2 regions of the Rhizobium sp. 11_C7_N12_5 genome follow, and region 1 is predicted to be linked to the other one. Evidence: predicted binding sites of a transcription regulator. Region 1 holds the regulator's gene; the other holds the start of a gene.
The links. The regulator PhoB, encoded in region 1, activates phosphate uptake and scavenging genes when phosphate is short. The targets are predictions, from matches to a motif close to TGTCATNNANCTGTCAT.
Positions count from the first base shown of each region.

Region 1 (8,066 bases):
ATCTCATGGAGAATGCCTGCAAATACGGCCAGGAAGGCAAGGCGGTGGAGGTTACCTTGCTGAACGAGCCGGGCCAGGCGGTTGAGGTCGTCGTGTCCGACAGCGGGCCGGGAATTCCCGCAGAACATGTACCGCGCCTGACCGAGCGCTTCTATCGCGTCAATGTCGAGGACAGCCGCTCCAAAAAGGGAACCGGCCTCGGGCTTGCCATCGTCAAGCACATTCTGACCCGGCACCGCGCCAGATTGATCGTCAAGTCGGAAGTCGGGAAGGGAACGGACTTTACCGTCCGTTTCTAAGAACCCCCATAAATCGCCCATTTTTGGCGTGATTTATTCCATTAATTTCAAAGAGATGACCTGTCATAATTGTTTCACTCGCCTGACATAAAAGGGCGGTGCTTTGGCCGCTAAGAAAGTGATGCTGAACCAGGCGGATGTGGCATCCGTTACAGCGCTCTTCAGAGCTCGTCAGGGGGATTCATTATGAATGCTTTGAAATTGTCTATTCTTGCGCTGGTTGCATCGGCTGCCTTTGCTGGTGCCGCGACGGCTCGCGATCAGATTCAGATCGCCGGCTCATCTACGGTATTCCCGTATGCCAAGATCGTTGCCGAAAGCTTCGGCGAGACCTTTACCAATTTCAAGACGCCCGTGGTCGAGTCGGGTGGCTCCGGGGCCGGCCTAAAGGAATTCTGCAAGGGCGTCGGAACGGATTCCATCGACATCGCCAATTCATCGCGCCCGATCAAGGACAGTGAAATCGAAGCCTGCAAGGCTGCCGGCGTCGCTGATATCCAGCAGATCAAGATCGGCTACGACGGCATAGTTTTCGCTTTCGACAAGAGCAATCCGGACATCAAGTTCGAGCCCGTCGATCTCTATAAGGCACTTGCCGCCGAAGTGGTCGTTGATGGCAAGCTGGTTCCGAATCCCTACAAGAAGTGGTCGGAGATCAAGCCGTCGCTGCCGGATTTCGAGATATCAGCCTATATTCCGGGCGAGAAGCACGGGACGCGGGAAGTCTTCGAGGAGCGGGTGCTTGCCGCCGGCTGCAAGGCTTCCGGAGCGGTCGACGTGATCAAGGCAGCCGTTTCCGATGCCGGCCAGCAAACCAAGAAATGCGTCGCTGTACGCAAGGATGGCGTCGCAGTTGATATCGACGGCGACTATCCCGAGACGCTCGCCCGCATCAATGCCAACAAGCACGGCGTCGGCGTTTTCGGCCTGTATTTCTACCAGAACAATGCCGACAAGCTGAAGGTCGCCACCGTCAGCGGCATCGTGCCGTCGGGCCAGACGATCGCCGATGGCACCTATCCGGTGTCGCGTCCATTGTTCTTCTACGTCAAGAAGGCGCATCTCGGCGTCATTCCGGGCCTCAAGGAATATGTCGATTTCTTCACGAGCGATCAGATGATCGGACCGGACGGCCCGCTGGCGGAATACGGCCTCGTGCCCGCTCCGGATGGCGAGCGCGACCAGATCCGCAAGGACTTCGCCGGCGGGAAGATCATGTAAGTGCATAGAGACTATGCACCGGTGCGGGTTTGATCCGCGCCGGTGTTCGCCGGGGAGTGGGAATGAGCATATCGCTGCTGTTGTTGTGTCTGTCGGTCATTGGTGCCCTTGCCTTCGTGCTCGGGCGCGCGAGGGCGACTGCGATATCAGGCGGCAGGTCTTCCTCGATGCACTCCCGGCTCGGCTATCATGGCGCCTATGCTGCGATCTGGGCGGTGCTGCCGGCCCTGGCGCTCGTCTGTGTCTGGCTGATCGTCAGCCCGATTATTATCGATCGCCTGGTGGTCAAGTCCTTTCCGGAAGAGGTGAGAACCCTTCCGCAGGCGGAGCTTAACCTCAGCTATGGCATGGTGCGCAGCATTGCCCACGGCATGCGCCTGCTCGATGGCCAGGAACTCGCCGCGGTTGACGGCGGCGCGGCCGATCTCCAGTTGCTTCTGGCGCAGAAGGGCGTGCCACTCGCGGTCCGCCCAACGGGTTACATGATCGATGCAGCCAATAAATATAACGGCATGCGCGAAGTCAGCCGGATGGTGATGTCTGCATCGGCGATCCTTCTGTCGTTGCTTTGCGCGGTTCATGGCTTGCGTGCCATCGCCCCGCGTTTTCGCGCCCGCAACCGTGTCGAGCAGGTCATCCTCGGCGCCCTGATCGTCGCCTCCTCCATTGCGGTGCTGACGACGGTCGGGATCGCCTTTTCGATGCTTTCGGAGGCGGCGCGTTTCTTCAGCATGGTACCTGCCCATGAGTTCTTCTTCGGCACTGTCTGGGATCCGCGCTTCACCGGTGCCGGCTCACAGACATCCGGAACTTTCGGCTTGATACCCTTGCTGGCCGGCACGATCTATATCGGTCTCGTCGCCATGTTGTTCGCGGTGCCGATCGGCTTGTTCGCCGCCATCTACATGGCCGAATATGCTTCGGCCCGCGTGCGCTCGATCGCCAAGCCCCTGCTCGAAGTGCTGGCCGGCATTCCCACGATCGTCTACGGCTTCTTTGCCCTCGTCACGGTCGGGCCGTTCCTGAGAGACATCTCGGCGGAGATCGATGGCCTGCTAACGGGAAGCTATACAAGTTTCATCGAGGCGCAGAGCGTCCTGACGGCGGGCTTCGTCATGGGCGTCATGCTCATTCCCTATGTCTCCTCGCTGTCAGACGACATCATCATGGCCGTGCCGCGGTCGCTGCGCGATGGCTCGCTCGGTCTTGGCGCCACCCGCTCGGAAACGGTCAAGCGCGTTTTGCTGCCGGCGGCACTTCCGGGCATCGTCGGCGCGCTGCTGATGACCGCCTCGCGGGCAATCGGCGAAACGATGATCGTCGTGCTGGCCGCCGGTGTCGCGGCTCGCATGCAGTTCGATCCCTTCGAACCCATGACGACGGTTACCGTGAAAATCGTCAACCAGTTGACCGGCGATCTGGAGTTCACCTCGCCGCAGACACTGGTCGCCTTCGCGCTCGGCATAACGCTGTTCTGCCTGACGCTCTGCCTGAACGTCTACGCGCTCTACATCGTCCGCCGCTACAGGGAGCAATACGAATGAGCGACATCGTATCCTCCTCGTCACAGAATATTCCGCGCGGGCTTACGCCGGGCGCCCCGGCGCGGCGCGATATCGGCATCAAGCGGCGCTATGCCGCCGAGCGCCGCTTTCGGGCCTATGGCATCGCCGCCGTAGTCTTCGGCCTGGTCTTCCTTCTCACGCTTGTCTCGACCGTGGTCCGCAACGGCTATACCGCCTTCGTGCAGACCTCGATAACCCTACCGATCGAATTCACCGAGAAAGTCATCGACCCCACCGGCAAGCGCGCCAGCGATCCGAAGGTGCTGATATCAGCCAACTATCCGGTCCTCATGCGCGATGCGCTGGTGAAGGCCTTGGGCATCGATCCTTCCGATCGCGTACTCGTGCGCGAAGCCACGACAATGGTGTCGGACAGTGCGCGGATTGCACTGCGCAACAAGATCATGGCCGATCCCTCGATCATCGGAACGACTGGGAATGTGACGTTCCTTGCGAGCGCCAATATCGACTCCGCCAACAAGGGGCAGATCGACCTGGCGGCCGACGAGAAGGATCGCAAGGTTTCCGATCGGCAGCTCGGCTGGATGAAGCAGCTGACAGCCAGCGGCGCGCTGCACGAAGCTTTCAACAGCGGTCTCTTCCTCTCGGGCAACTCGAGCCGCCCCGAGGCCGCGGGTCTCGGCGTCGCGCTGATCGGCTCGCTCTATCTGATGCTGACCGTCCTCGCGCTCGCCTTGCCCGTCGGTGTCGCCGCTTCGATCTATCTGGAGGAATTCGCGCCAAAAAACCGGCTGACGGATCTGATCGAGGTCAACATCAACAATCTCGCGGCGGTGCCCTCCATCGTCTACGGCCTGCTCGGCCTTTCGGTGTTCATCAACATGATGGGGCTGCCGCGCTCTGCCTCGCTGGTCGGCGGGCTGGTGCTCAGCCTGATGACGCTGCCGATGATCATTATTGCCACGCGCTCGGCACTGCGGGCGGTACCGCCATCGATCCGCAGCGCGGCACTCGGCCTTGGCGCGTCGCGCATGCAGATGGTCTTCCATCATGTGCTCCCGCTCGCCATGCCGGGCATCCTCACGGGCACCATCCTCGGGCTGGCGCATGCGCTCGGCGAGACGGCGCCGCTGCTTCTGATCGGCATGGTCGCCTTCGTCGCCAACTATCCGGCCTCGCCGCTCGATCCTTCGACGGCGCTGCCGGTGCAGATCTACATGTGGGCGAGCGAAGCGGAGCGGGCCTTCGTCGAGAGGACCTCCGGAGCGATTATCGTGCTGCTCTTCTTCCTCGTTGCGATGAATATCGGCGCGATCCTGCTGCGGCGCCGCTTCGAACGGCGCTGGTAGGGGAGGGCGACCAAATGAACATGATGACGGAAGCCGCGGGCGAAAGAGCATTAGCCAAGAAGATGATGACGATCCCCTACAAGATGATCGGCCAGGACGTCTCGGTCTTTTACGGCGACAAGCGCGCGCTCTTCGATGTCAACCTGAACATTCGCGCCAATACGGTCACGGCACTGATCGGTCCTTCCGGCTGCGGCAAGTCCACTTTCCTGCGTTGCCTCAACCGAATGAACGACACGATCGAGACCTGCCGCATCACCGGCAAGATCACGCTCGACGATCAGGATGTTTATGACAACAGCATCGATGTCGTGGAGCTGCGCGCGCGTGTCGGCATGGTCTTCCAGAAGCCCAACCCGTTTCCGAAGTCGATCTACGAGAACGTCGCCTACGGACCACGCATCCATGGCCTGCACAGCTCGAAAGCCGATCTCGAGCATATCGTCGAGACCAGCCTGCAGAAAGCCGGTCTCTGGGGCGAGGTCAAGGATCGGCTCTATGATGCCGGCACGAGCCTGTCCGGCGGCCAACAGCAGCGTCTGTGCATCGCTCGCGCGGTCGCAGTCAGTCCAGAGGTCATCCTGATGGACGAGCCATGTTCGGCGCTCGACCCCATCGCAACCGCAAAGGTCGAGGATCTGATCCATGAGCTGCGGGAAAACTTCACCATCGTCATCGTGACGCATTCCATGCAGCAGGCAGCCCGCGTTTCGCAACGCACCGCAATGTTTCATCTCGGCCATCTGGTTGAGGAGAACGATACCGATAAAATGTTCACCAATCCCGACGATTTCCGCACGCAGGATTACATCATGGGCCGTTTTGGTTGATGATGCCGTGCGCGCGGCTCCTTTCACACAGTTCACCTTGAGGATAGAAAAATGGTCTCCACTCACATTCTCTCTGCCTATGACGAAGACCTGAAGTTCCTGACGCGCCGCATTGCGGAAATGGGCGGTCTGGCCGAGCAAATGGTCAGCGACAGCGTTCGCGCACTGGTCCAAAGCGATACCAGTCTTGCGCAGAAGGTCATTTCCGACGACGTCATTCTCGATCATGCGGAACGGGAAGTCGGCGACAAGGCGATCGTCACCATCGCCCGCCGGCAGCCGATGGCCGCCGACCTGCGCGAGATCATGGGCTCGATCCGCATCGCTTCCGATCTGGAGCGTGTCGGCGACCTCGGCAAGAACACCGCCAAGCGCGTCATCGCCGTGCAGGGCACAGGCGTTCCGCGGCGGCTTGCCCGCGGCATCGAGCATCTCTCCGAACTGGCGCTCAGCCAGCTCAAGGAAGTGCTTGACGTCTATGCCACCCGTTCGCCGGACAAGGCTGTGTCGATCCGAGAGCGCGACGAGGAAATCGACGCGATGTACACCTCGCTCTTCCGCGAGATGCTGACCTACATGATGGAAGATCCGCGCAATATCACCACCTGCACGCATCTTCTCTTCTGCGCCAAGAACATCGAGCGCATCGGCGACCATGCCACCAACATCGCCGAGACGATCTATTACATGGCGACCGGCGCCCAGCCAGAAGGCGAGCGCCCGAAGGATGATACCGCCAACACCGTTGGCGCGGTGACGGAATAATCTGGAAGCGAAGAAAAGGAGACCAGAGGCGCATGGTTCCGAGAGTTGCTGTTGTAGAAGACGAGGAAGCGCTCAGCGTTCTGCTGCGCTACAATCTCGAGGCTGAGGGCTTCGAGGTCGATACGATCCTCAGAGGCGATGAAGCCGAATTGCGTCTCCAGGAGCGCATCCCCGATCTTCTGATCCTTGACTGGATGCTCCCCGGTGTATCCGGCATCGAGCTCTGCCGCCGGCTGCGTATGCGGCCGGAGACGGAGCGCCTGCCGATCATCATGCTGACGGCCCGCGGCGAGGAAAGCGAGCGCGTGCGCGGTCTTTCCACCGGCGCGGACGATTACGTCGTCAAGCCGTTCTCGACGCCGGAGCTGATGGCCCGCGTCAAGGCGATGCTGCGGCGCGCCCGCCCGGAGGTTCTCTCCACGGTACTGCGTTGCGGCGATATCGAGCTGGATCGCGAGACCCATCGCGTTCACCGCAAGAGCCGCGAAGTGCGGCTGGGACCGACGGAATTCCGCCTGCTGGAGTTCCTGATGTCCTCGCCGGGCCGGGTCTTCTCGCGTTCGCAGCTGCTCGACGGCGTATGGGGACACGATATCTATGTCGACGAACGTACCGTCGACGTGCATGTCGGCCGCCTGCGCAAGGCGCTCAATTTCTCCAATATGCAGGATGTCATCCGCACCGTTCGCGGTGCGGGTTACTCCATGGAAGCTTGAGCGGGTACGCCCGTTCAGGCATCGACATAGCGGCGGAAACAGAAAACGGGCCTTTCGGCCCGTTTCGTTTATCTTATTCTGGAGCGGTTACGCGTTTCACCGACTCGCGTGACCGCTCTATACTATTGTTTTTACGCAATTCCGGACGGAAAACCGCTACGCACTTTTCCTGGAATTGCTCTATGGGGCATCTCAGCCGCGCGGTTGAGCTGGCCGACGCCGTTCATGCACCGGCTGGTAGGCCAGGCGCTGATGGTAGCCGCAATAGGGCGATGCATCCGGGCTCTCGTTGCCGCAGAAGTGGAAATCGTCCTTCAGCGGGTCGCCGACTGGCCATTTGCAGGTGCGTTCCGTCAGCTCGGTCAGGACGAGGCGCCGAGAGATCGGAACGACGACGTTGGCAGCCGGACGATATTGGATCTCGTTGACCGCATCGACCTCAATCTCTTCCTTGAGCATGGTCGCGCCCTGCTGGCGGGTAACCGTGCGGGTTGCGACGCGCGATGTATAATTCGATGCGCGGGGCGCCGAGGCGCCGCGCTTCGGCGTTCGGGCAGCGGTCGCCGTGCCGCCCGCCTTCGCTCGGCCCGGCAGGCTCAAGCGGTGCACCTTGCCGATGACGGCGTTACGGCTGACACCGCCCAGCTGCGCCGCGATCTGGCTGGCGCTCAACCCTTCGGACCATAGCTTTTTAAGCTTCTCGACGCGTTCGTCTGTCCAATTCATGCCCTGTCTCCGCTGTCGCGTTTCCGATGGCAGAATCCTTCACCATTGCCCCGCATAGGATCGAGGCGCGAAACGCTCTAAAATTGTGGTGACTAGTTCCGCCGCATGCAGTCTAGCAATTGGTTTTTAACCTAGTGTGAGGCTGACTCCGTGACAAGAGTCGCGGGAATCTTGAGGAATCGATTTCGAGGTTTTCCCCAACTTGCTGTCCTGGCGTGGCATTTATGCAATATGATCCGGCCAACGCATCCCGTTCGGCCTCGGCCGCTCTCTCGCACCTGCTAAATCGCCAGTTTTGTTGACATCGCGGTGCAAAACATCAATAGTGCCCACGCCGCCGCAAGGCGGCATTTTTAATTTTTTCGGACCCGTTTCATGGAAAGGAAGCGATTGGTCCTTAGGGTTGTGATCGAGGAGATACGCCATGGCCGAGACAGCGGCGCTTTATGACACCTATATGCGCGCTCCGCTGCGGTTCGAGCGAGGCGAGGGCGTCTGGTTGATCACGGAAAATGGCGAACGCTACCTCGATTTCGCGGCCGGTGTGGCAGTCAATTCGCTCGGTCATGCGCATCCCCATCTCGTGGCCGAGCTGAAGGCGCAGGCTGACAAGGTATGGCACCTGTCCAACCTC
Region 1 is NZ_JBPWPY010000001.1:121,231-129,296, forward strand. Features, by position in the region: gene phoR (phosphate regulon sensor histidine kinase PhoR) at 1-299, shown strand, start outside; gene AB8B29_RS00625 (substrate-binding domain-containing protein) at 486-1,520, shown strand; gene pstC (phosphate ABC transporter permease subunit PstC) at 1,583-3,064, shown strand; gene pstA (phosphate ABC transporter permease PstA) at 3,061-4,395, shown strand; gene pstB (phosphate ABC transporter ATP-binding protein PstB) at 4,410-5,225, shown strand; gene phoU (phosphate signaling complex protein PhoU) at 5,277-5,990, shown strand; gene phoB (phosphate regulon transcriptional regulator PhoB) at 6,023-6,706, shown strand; gene AB8B29_RS00655 (GcrA family cell cycle regulator) at 6,899-7,432, opposite strand; gene AB8B29_RS00660 (aspartate aminotransferase family protein) at 7,857-8,066, shown strand, end outside.

Region 2 (8,066 bases), 3.0 Mb from region 1:
GCTGATGCGTCGCCGCAAGGACGATGCCGCCCTTCTTCTGATGTGCCGAGATCAGATCGGTGAAGAGCTGGTCCGCCGAAGTGTCGAGCGCGGCTGTCGGCTCATCGAGGATCCAGATCTGGCGATGGGCGACCAGGAGTTTGGCGAAAGCGATTCGCCGTTGTTGGCCGGCTGAGAGATAGCCGAAGGGGAGATGGGTGATATCGGCAAGTCCAACAGCGTCCGCCGCCGCCTCGATGCCGAGGCCGGCGCCGCCTGGCATATCGCCGAGGAAGGCTTTCCAGAAGGTCAGGTTTTCGGCTACCGTGAGCTCGTATTTCATTGCATTGCGATGGCCGAGATAGTGGCTGGCCTCGCCGGGTAGGCGGTCCGAATCGCCGTCGGCACCAGTGAATGTGACGCGGCCCTTCTCCTGCCTTAGAAGACCGGCGACCACGCGCAAAAGCGTGGACTTTCCGGAGCCGTTGCGGCCGGTCAGAACGAGGGCGTCGCCACCCTCCAAGCCAAAGGAAACGTTCGAGAAAATCAGGTCTTCGCCCCGCCTCGCCGCCAGATTTTCAGCCCTTAGATGCATTCGCTCAGGCTTTCCCTATTTTCGTTGCCGCAACGCGCAAAAAATTGTCCAAATTTGCATCTTGCCACTCTGGCAAGTCTTTACGAAATTATCTATAAGACCTGCAACCACGCCAGCGGTCGGCGTGAATTTCATCCTTGCGCCGAACATAAGGTTTTCTGCCTTACGTGCGGACAGCGGAAATGGCCGTACCCGCATCCTGATGTGCATAAAGTGCATAGGCGTTCGCACGACTGTGTTGGCTATCAGAAACGGGGTATCTCGTGTCTAAATCTCTTGACAGTTTCAATTGTCGTTCCACGCTGACCGTGAACGGGAAAGACTACATCTATTTCAGCCTGCCCAAGGCTGAAGCGAATGGTCTGCCCGATGTTTCCAAGCTGCCTTATTCCATGAAGGTGCTTTTGGAAAACCTGCTGCGTTTCGAAGACGGGCAGTCGGTCACCAAGGAGCATATCCTTGCCGTCGCCGAATGGCTGACCAACAAGGGCACAGTCGAGAATGAAATCGCCTATCGCCCGGCGCGCGTGCTGATGCAGGACTTCACCGGCGTCCCAGCCGTTGTCGACCTCGCCGCCATGCGCGACGCCATGGTCTCCCTCGGTGGCGATCCGGAAAAGATCAACCCGCTTGTTCCGGTCGACCTCGTCATCGACCACTCCGTCATCGTCGATGAATTCGGCACGCCGCAGGCTTTCGCCCGCAACGTCGAGCTTGAATATCAGCGCAACGGCGAGCGTTACCGCTTCCTGAAGTGGGGCCAGCAGGCGTTCAAGAACTTCCGCGTCGTTCCCCCCGGCACCGGCATCTGTCATCAGGTCAACCTCGAATATCTCGGCCAGACCGTCTGGACGAAGGAAGAAGACGGCGAAACGATCGCTTATCCCGACACCTGCGTCGGCACCGATTCGCACACGACCATGATCAACGGTCTCGGCGTTCTCGGCTGGGGCGTCGGCGGCATCGAGGCTGAAGCCGCCATGCTCGGCCAGCCCGTCTCCATGCTGCTGCCAGAAGTCATCGGCTTCAAGCTGACCGGCAAGCTCAAGGAAGGCGTCACCGCGACCGACCTCGTGCTGACCGTCGTGCAGATGCTGCGCAAGAAGGGCGTTGTTTCCAAGTTCGTCGAATTCTTCGGCCCCGGCCTCGACGCGCTGCCGCTCGCCGACCGCGCCACCATCGGCAACATGGGTCCGGAATATGGAGCGACCTGCGGCTTCTTCCCGGTCGACAAGGAAACGCTGAATTATCTCAACATGTCCGGCCGCGCCAAGGACCGCATCGCGCTCGTCGAAGCCTATTCCAAGGCGCAGGGCATGTGGCGTGACAATGACGGTGCCGATCTCGTCTTCACCGATACGCTGGAGCTCGATCTCGGCGACGTCGTGCCGTCGATGGCCGGCCCGAAGCGTCCTGAAGGCCGTATCGCGCTGGAAAACATCGCCTCCGGCTTCGCTACCTCGCTGGACACCGAATACAAGAAGCCCGGCCAGCTTTCGAACCGCTATGCGGTGGAAGGCACGGACTTCGATCTCGGCCATGGTGACGTTGCGATCGCCGCCATCACGTCCTGCACCAACACCTCGAACCCGTCGGTACTCATCGCTGCCGGCCTTCTCGCCCGCAACGCCGTCGCCAAGGGCCTGAAGACCAAGCCGTGGGTCAAGACCTCGCTGGCACCGGGAAGCCAGGTCGTCGGCGAATATCTCGCCAAGTCCGGCCTGCAGGCCGATCTCGACAAGCTCGGCTTCAATCTGGTCGGCTTCGGCTGCACCACCTGCATCGGCAATTCCGGCCCGCTGCCGGCGCCGATCTCGAAGACGATCAACGACAAGGGCCTGATCGTATCAGGCGTCCTCTCCGGCAATCGCAACTTCGAAGGCCGCATTTCGCCTGATGTCCAGGCAAACTACCTGGCCTCGCCGCCGCTCGTCGTCGCCTATGCGCTCGCCGGCTCGGTGCAGCTCGATCTGACCAAGGAGCCGCTCGGCGAAGACCAGAACGGCAAGCCGGTCTATCTCAAGGACATCTGGCCGACCTCGCACGAGATCCAGGAATTCATCCTGAAATACGTCACCCGCGAACTGTATGAATCCAAGTACGCCGACGTCTTCAAGGGCGATGCCAACTGGCAGGCCGTGCAGGTTCCTCCGGGCCAGACCTATGCCTGGGACGACAACTCGACCTATGTGCAGAACCCGCCTTACTTCGTCGGCATGGGCAAGACCGGCGCCGGCATTTCCGACATCAAGGGCGCCCGCGTTCTCGGCCTGTTCGGCGACAAGATCACCACCGACCATATTTCCCCGGCCGGTTCGATCAAGGCTGCCTCGCCGGCCGGTTCCTATCTCATCGACCATGGCGTCGGCGTTGCCGACTTCAACCAGTACGGCACGCGCCGCGGCAATCATGAAGTGATGATGCGCGGCACCTTCGCCAATATCCGCATCCGCAACCACATGCTCGGCCCGAACGGCAAGGAGGGTGGCTACACCATCCACTATCCGTCCAAGGAAGAGACCTCGATCTACGATGCGGCCATGCAGTACAAGGCCGAGGGCGTTCCGCTCGTCATCTTCGCCGGCGTCGAATACGGCAACGGCTCGTCGCGCGACTGGGCTGCCAAGGGCACCAACCTGCTCGGCGTTCGCGCCGTGATCGCCCAGTCCTTCGAGCGCATCCACCGCTCGAACCTGGTGGGCATGGGCGTCATCCCCTTCGTCTTCGAGGAAGGCACCACCTGGGCAACCCTTGGCCTTAAGGGCGACGAGATCGTCTCGATCGAGGGCCTGGAACATATCAAGCCGCGCGAGCGCAAGATCGCCAAGATCACCTATGGCGACGGCACGGTTCGCGATATCCCGATCATCTGCCGTATCGATACGCTGGATGAGATCATCTACGTCAACAATGGCGGCATCTTGCAGACCGTTCTGCGCGATCTCGCTGCCTGATAGGCCTGATAGGCTTTGAAGCCATGATTGCATGCCGCCGGGGAAGTTTCCCGGCGGCGTCTTTTTTCACGCTGATGTGTACGAGACGCGCGTTGTCGGGCCTTTGCCTCACCCCATCGTGACTTTGCGTCATCGCGCTAAACTATTATCTCTTGTTTCAGATTTTTCGGGCTTGATACGGACTTGGCTGCCCCAGGGAGCGTGAGCGGTTTCGAGGTCTGCACGGGCAGACACTCTCGAATTTGAGAAAGAGGTACAAGGGAATGCGCCTTCGATTTTCGGTTCCACTTCTGGCAGGCATCGCGCTGGCAAGTTCGCTGCATGCGCAGGAGGCTGCGAAGATCAAGGGCGTGGTCGAGCTTTTCACCGCGCAGGGCTGCGCCTCCTGTCCGCCCGCCGATGCGGCGTTCCGCAAGCTGATCCGCCAGGGCGACGTTGTGGCGCTCGCCTATCATGTCGACTACTGGAACTATCTCGGCTGGAGCGACACCATGGCGTCCAAGGACAATACGGCGCGCCAATATGCCTATGCCCGCGCGCTGGGCCGGAGCGGGGTCTATACCCCCCAGGCCGTCGTCAATGGCCGGGATCATATGAATGGTGCCGACCTCGGCGCAATCAATGTCAAGCTTGATGACTTCCAGCGTGGAGGCGAAGGGCTGATCGTGCCGGTGAATGCCGCCATGAAGGGCGACGAGCTCGAGATCAAGATCGGTGCTGGCCAGGGCAAGGCCAATGTGGTCGTCGTCTATTTCGACAAGGAACAGATGGTGGCTCCGAAGGGCGGCGAAAACAACGGCCAGCAGATTGCCTATATGCATGCGGTCTCCGATGTCGAAACCGTGGGCATGTGGGATGGCAAGGCCATGAACATCGTCTTGCCCGCCAATGTGCTTGATAAAGCCGGTAGGAAAGGGCTTGCCGTTCTCCTGCAGGCTTCGACGCCTTCGGGTGATCCGGCCGCCATCATCGGGGCAACTGTCTTGACGATCGGCTCGGACGGCTGAGTGGCTTTTCCCACATCAGCCTGAAAGCTCTCCGTTTCGGCTAGCGCCGAAAAGGCCCCTATTTTGGCTGCCGCCAAAAAGGGGAGGTGCCCGGCGAGGACGCATTCGGGGCTGGGGTTTAATCGATGCGCCCCGGCCGGGCCGTTTGGCGCGGCGGCGCCAAACGGCTGACTATAATTCTTGTAAATTGGGCGTCGTTTTGACTGAAATGCGGCGCTGCCAAGATGCTTTCTCGCGCCGAAAAGAAATTGTGAGCGGCCAGGTGTCTTGCAATTTGAAGCGGCTGAGGCAAACTGTCATTCTCCTGTCATGAGATAGCCCTTGGGGGATTGATGACTGATCAGCCGGATTTGCGACATAGCGAAAGCCGCTCCGTCGATACCACCACCTCCGTCGTTGTTGATCTCAGGGAATACAAACAGAGCAGGGATCCGATACCGGTGACCTTTCATCGCCGGGAGCTCGACGCCATTTTGTGGATCTACGGCCGCATGGTCGGCGAAGGCGAGTGGCGGGACTACGCAATCGATCATCTCAAGGACAAGGCGGTTTTCTCCGTCTTCAAACGCTCCGGCGAGATGCCGCTCTTCCGTATCGAAAAGAACCCGAAGCTGGCCGCCAAGCAGGGCGCCTTCTCGGTGGTCAGCACCAGCGGCATGATCCTGAAACGCGGGCATGACCTGAGCCAGGTGCTGAAGGTTTTCGACAAGCAGCTGAAGCTGGTGGAGAAGTAGTTTCCCTGAATTGACGGTGGGTATGAGGATAGTGCGGCCCCCCTCTGTCCCGAAGTGACCGAGGGGGTATCAGAGGCTCGGCATACGGGTAATGCTACCCGCCGAACAACGTCCCAGGATAAACCGACGGATCCGGATCGGTATCCGCACCATCGCCCAACGCCTTTTGCATCAGCATGGTATCCAGCCATCGGCCGTGCTTGTAGCCGGTGCCTTTCAGCAACCCTACCTCGGTGAAGCCTGCGGCGCGATGCACGGCGACGGAGGCCGGATGTGCTCCGCCGATGACGGCGATCATCTGGCGGAAGCCGAGCGTCTGGCAGCTCTCCACCAAGGCGTCCAGCAGCAGCCTCCCGACGCCCCGCCCGCGGGCTTCCGGGGCAAGATAGATCGAATCCTCCACCATCCAGCGATAGGCCGGCCGCGTGCGGAACGCCGAGGCATAGGCATAGCCGAGGAATGCGCCGCCCTCGTCTTCGGCGACGATGTAGGGATAGCCCTTCTCCCGGATTGCCTGAAAGCGGTCTGCCATCTCCTCATCGCTCGGCGGCGTGATCTCGTAGCTCGCCGTGCCGTTCAGGACGGAATCGCGGTAGATGGCGGTGATTTGCGGGAGGTCGTCTGGAGTTGCGCTGCGAAGGCTGACGGACATGTGCTTCTATTGCCTGATCTGGGATTTTGAACGTCGATATCAAATCGCAGAGCCGGCAGCCAGGCAAATAAAAAAGGCGGCCGAAGCCGCCTTTCCGATGAGTTGTTCAAACCGTGCAATTAGCGGCGGTTGCCCATGAACTGCAGCAGGAACATGAACAGGTTGATGAAGTCCAGGTAGAGCGACAGGGCGCCCATGATGGCCTTGCGGCCGGCCACGGTCGCATCGTCGGCGGTGTAGTACATTTCCTTGATCCGCTGCGTATCGTAGGCGGTGAGGCCTGCGAAGATCAGCACGCCGATCACGGAGATCGCGAACTGCAAGGCGGACGAAGCCAGGAAGATGTTGACGAGCGAGGCGATGATCAGGCCGAAGAGACCCATCATCATGAACGAGCCCATCGCAGAGAGATCACGCTTCGTCGTGTAGCCGAAGAGCGACAGCGCGCCGAAGGAGGCGGCGGTCACGAAGAAGGTCTGCACCACGCTCTGGCCGGTGTAGATAATGAAGATCGACGACAGCGACAGGCCCACCAGCGCGGCATAGACCCAGAAGGTCGTCGTCGCGGCGGCTACGCTCATGCGGTTGATCCTGAAGCTCAGGAAGAAGACCATTGCCAGCGGAGCGAAGATCACCACCCACTTCAGCGGGCTCAGATAGATCGCCTGACCGAAGGTCGTGATCTGTCCATTGGCGAAAGCGAGGGTGAAGGAGAGATAGGCGGCAACACCCGTGATCGCCAGACCCAGCGCCATCAGGTTATAGACCTTGAGCATGTAAGCTCGAAGGCCTTCGTCTATCATCGCACCGGATTGCGCACCGCTCTGCGCCCGGTTTTGGTAGTTGCGAAAGTCAGCCATGTTTTCCTCTTTTAAGCTCCGATGTGAGTACGGTGTCGGGCCTTCCAGGCCCAGGCGCCGCTGCGGAGCTCCAGCATGCCTCCACAGAATATGAGGCTTTCATGCCTTATACACAAGGGTCTAGCTGTCGGCGCCGTGTTAAATCGGCGTAATATCGGGCGGCTTTCGCGGCGTTCGGTTAATCCGCGAAGACGATTCACAGTTCGCGCAGAACGGGCGCCGCCTTCTGGCCGAGGATGCGCCAGGTGCCGATCAGACCGATGCCGACCGTCAGCACCAGGGCGATGATGAGCGTGGAGAAAGCGACATCGGGCATGAAGGTCGAGGGCAGGTGCATGATGCGGCTGACGATGTACCAGGCGGAGACGGAGCCGGCGATCAGCGCGAAGACGGCGGTTGCCGAACCGAGGATCAGATATTCGTAGCTGAAGGCACGGATCAACATTGCCCGCGTCGCGCCGAGCGTCTTGAGGATGACCGCATCATGGGTGCGGGCGCGATTGCCGGCGGCAAGCGCGCCGGCGAGCACCAGCACTGACGCGATAAGCGCGACCGAGGCGGCGGCGCGGATGGCGGTGGCGAGCTGTCCCACAAGCGTATTGACGACATCGAGGGCATCCTTGACGCGGACGCTGGTGATGGTCGGATAGGCGTTGGTGACTTTCCTCAGGATCGCCGCCTCCTGCGCCGAGGTGGCGGAGGCATCGGTCAGGGTTGCCAGCCACGCATGCGGGGCTCCCTTGAAGGTGTTGGGCGAGAAGATCATCACGAAGTTGATCGACAGCGACTGCCATTGCACCTTGCGGAAGCTGGCGATCTTTGCCGTCACGTTGCGGCCGAGGACATTGACGGTCACCTTGTCGCCGATCTTCAAGCCGAGCGCCTTGCCTTCATCGTTGGAAAAGGAGACCAGCGGCTCGCCGCTATAATCCTTGTCCCACCACTGCCCTTCGGTAAGGGCGGCGTTTTCGGGCAAGGTCTCGGCATAAGTGATGCCGCGGTCGCCGCGCAACACCCATTGTCCGGCCGCCGGCACCTTCATTTTCGTGACATCCTCGCCGTTGAAGGCGACGATCCGGCCGCGCAGCATCGGCGCCTCGACGAGCTTGCCCTTGGGGTCCTCGTTGAGGACGATCTTGCGGAAGCCCTCAAGTTCCGGTCCCTGTATGTCGACAAAGAAGAAATTCGGCGCCTTTTCGCTCATGCGTCCGGTCAGCTCGTGGCGCATGTTGCCGTCGATCAGCGTCAGGGTCACCAGAAGCGCCAGGCCGAGGCCGAGCGACAG
Region 2 is NZ_JBPWPY010000001.1:3,092,800-3,100,865, reverse strand. Features, by position in the region: gene ccmA (heme ABC exporter ATP-binding protein CcmA) at 1-574, opposite strand, end outside; gene acnA (aconitate hydratase AcnA) at 838-3,528, shown strand; gene AB8B29_RS15260 (DUF1223 domain-containing protein) at 3,792-4,535, shown strand; gene AB8B29_RS15255 (DUF2794 domain-containing protein) at 4,868-5,269, shown strand; gene AB8B29_RS15250 (GNAT family N-acetyltransferase) at 5,364-5,921, opposite strand; gene AB8B29_RS15245 (Bax inhibitor-1/YccA family protein) at 6,041-6,781, opposite strand; gene AB8B29_RS15240 (ABC transporter permease) at 6,978-8,066, opposite strand, start outside.
Region 2: the regulator PhoB is predicted to act here: its motif matches at 4,830-4,846, upstream of AB8B29_RS15255 (DUF2794 domain-containing protein).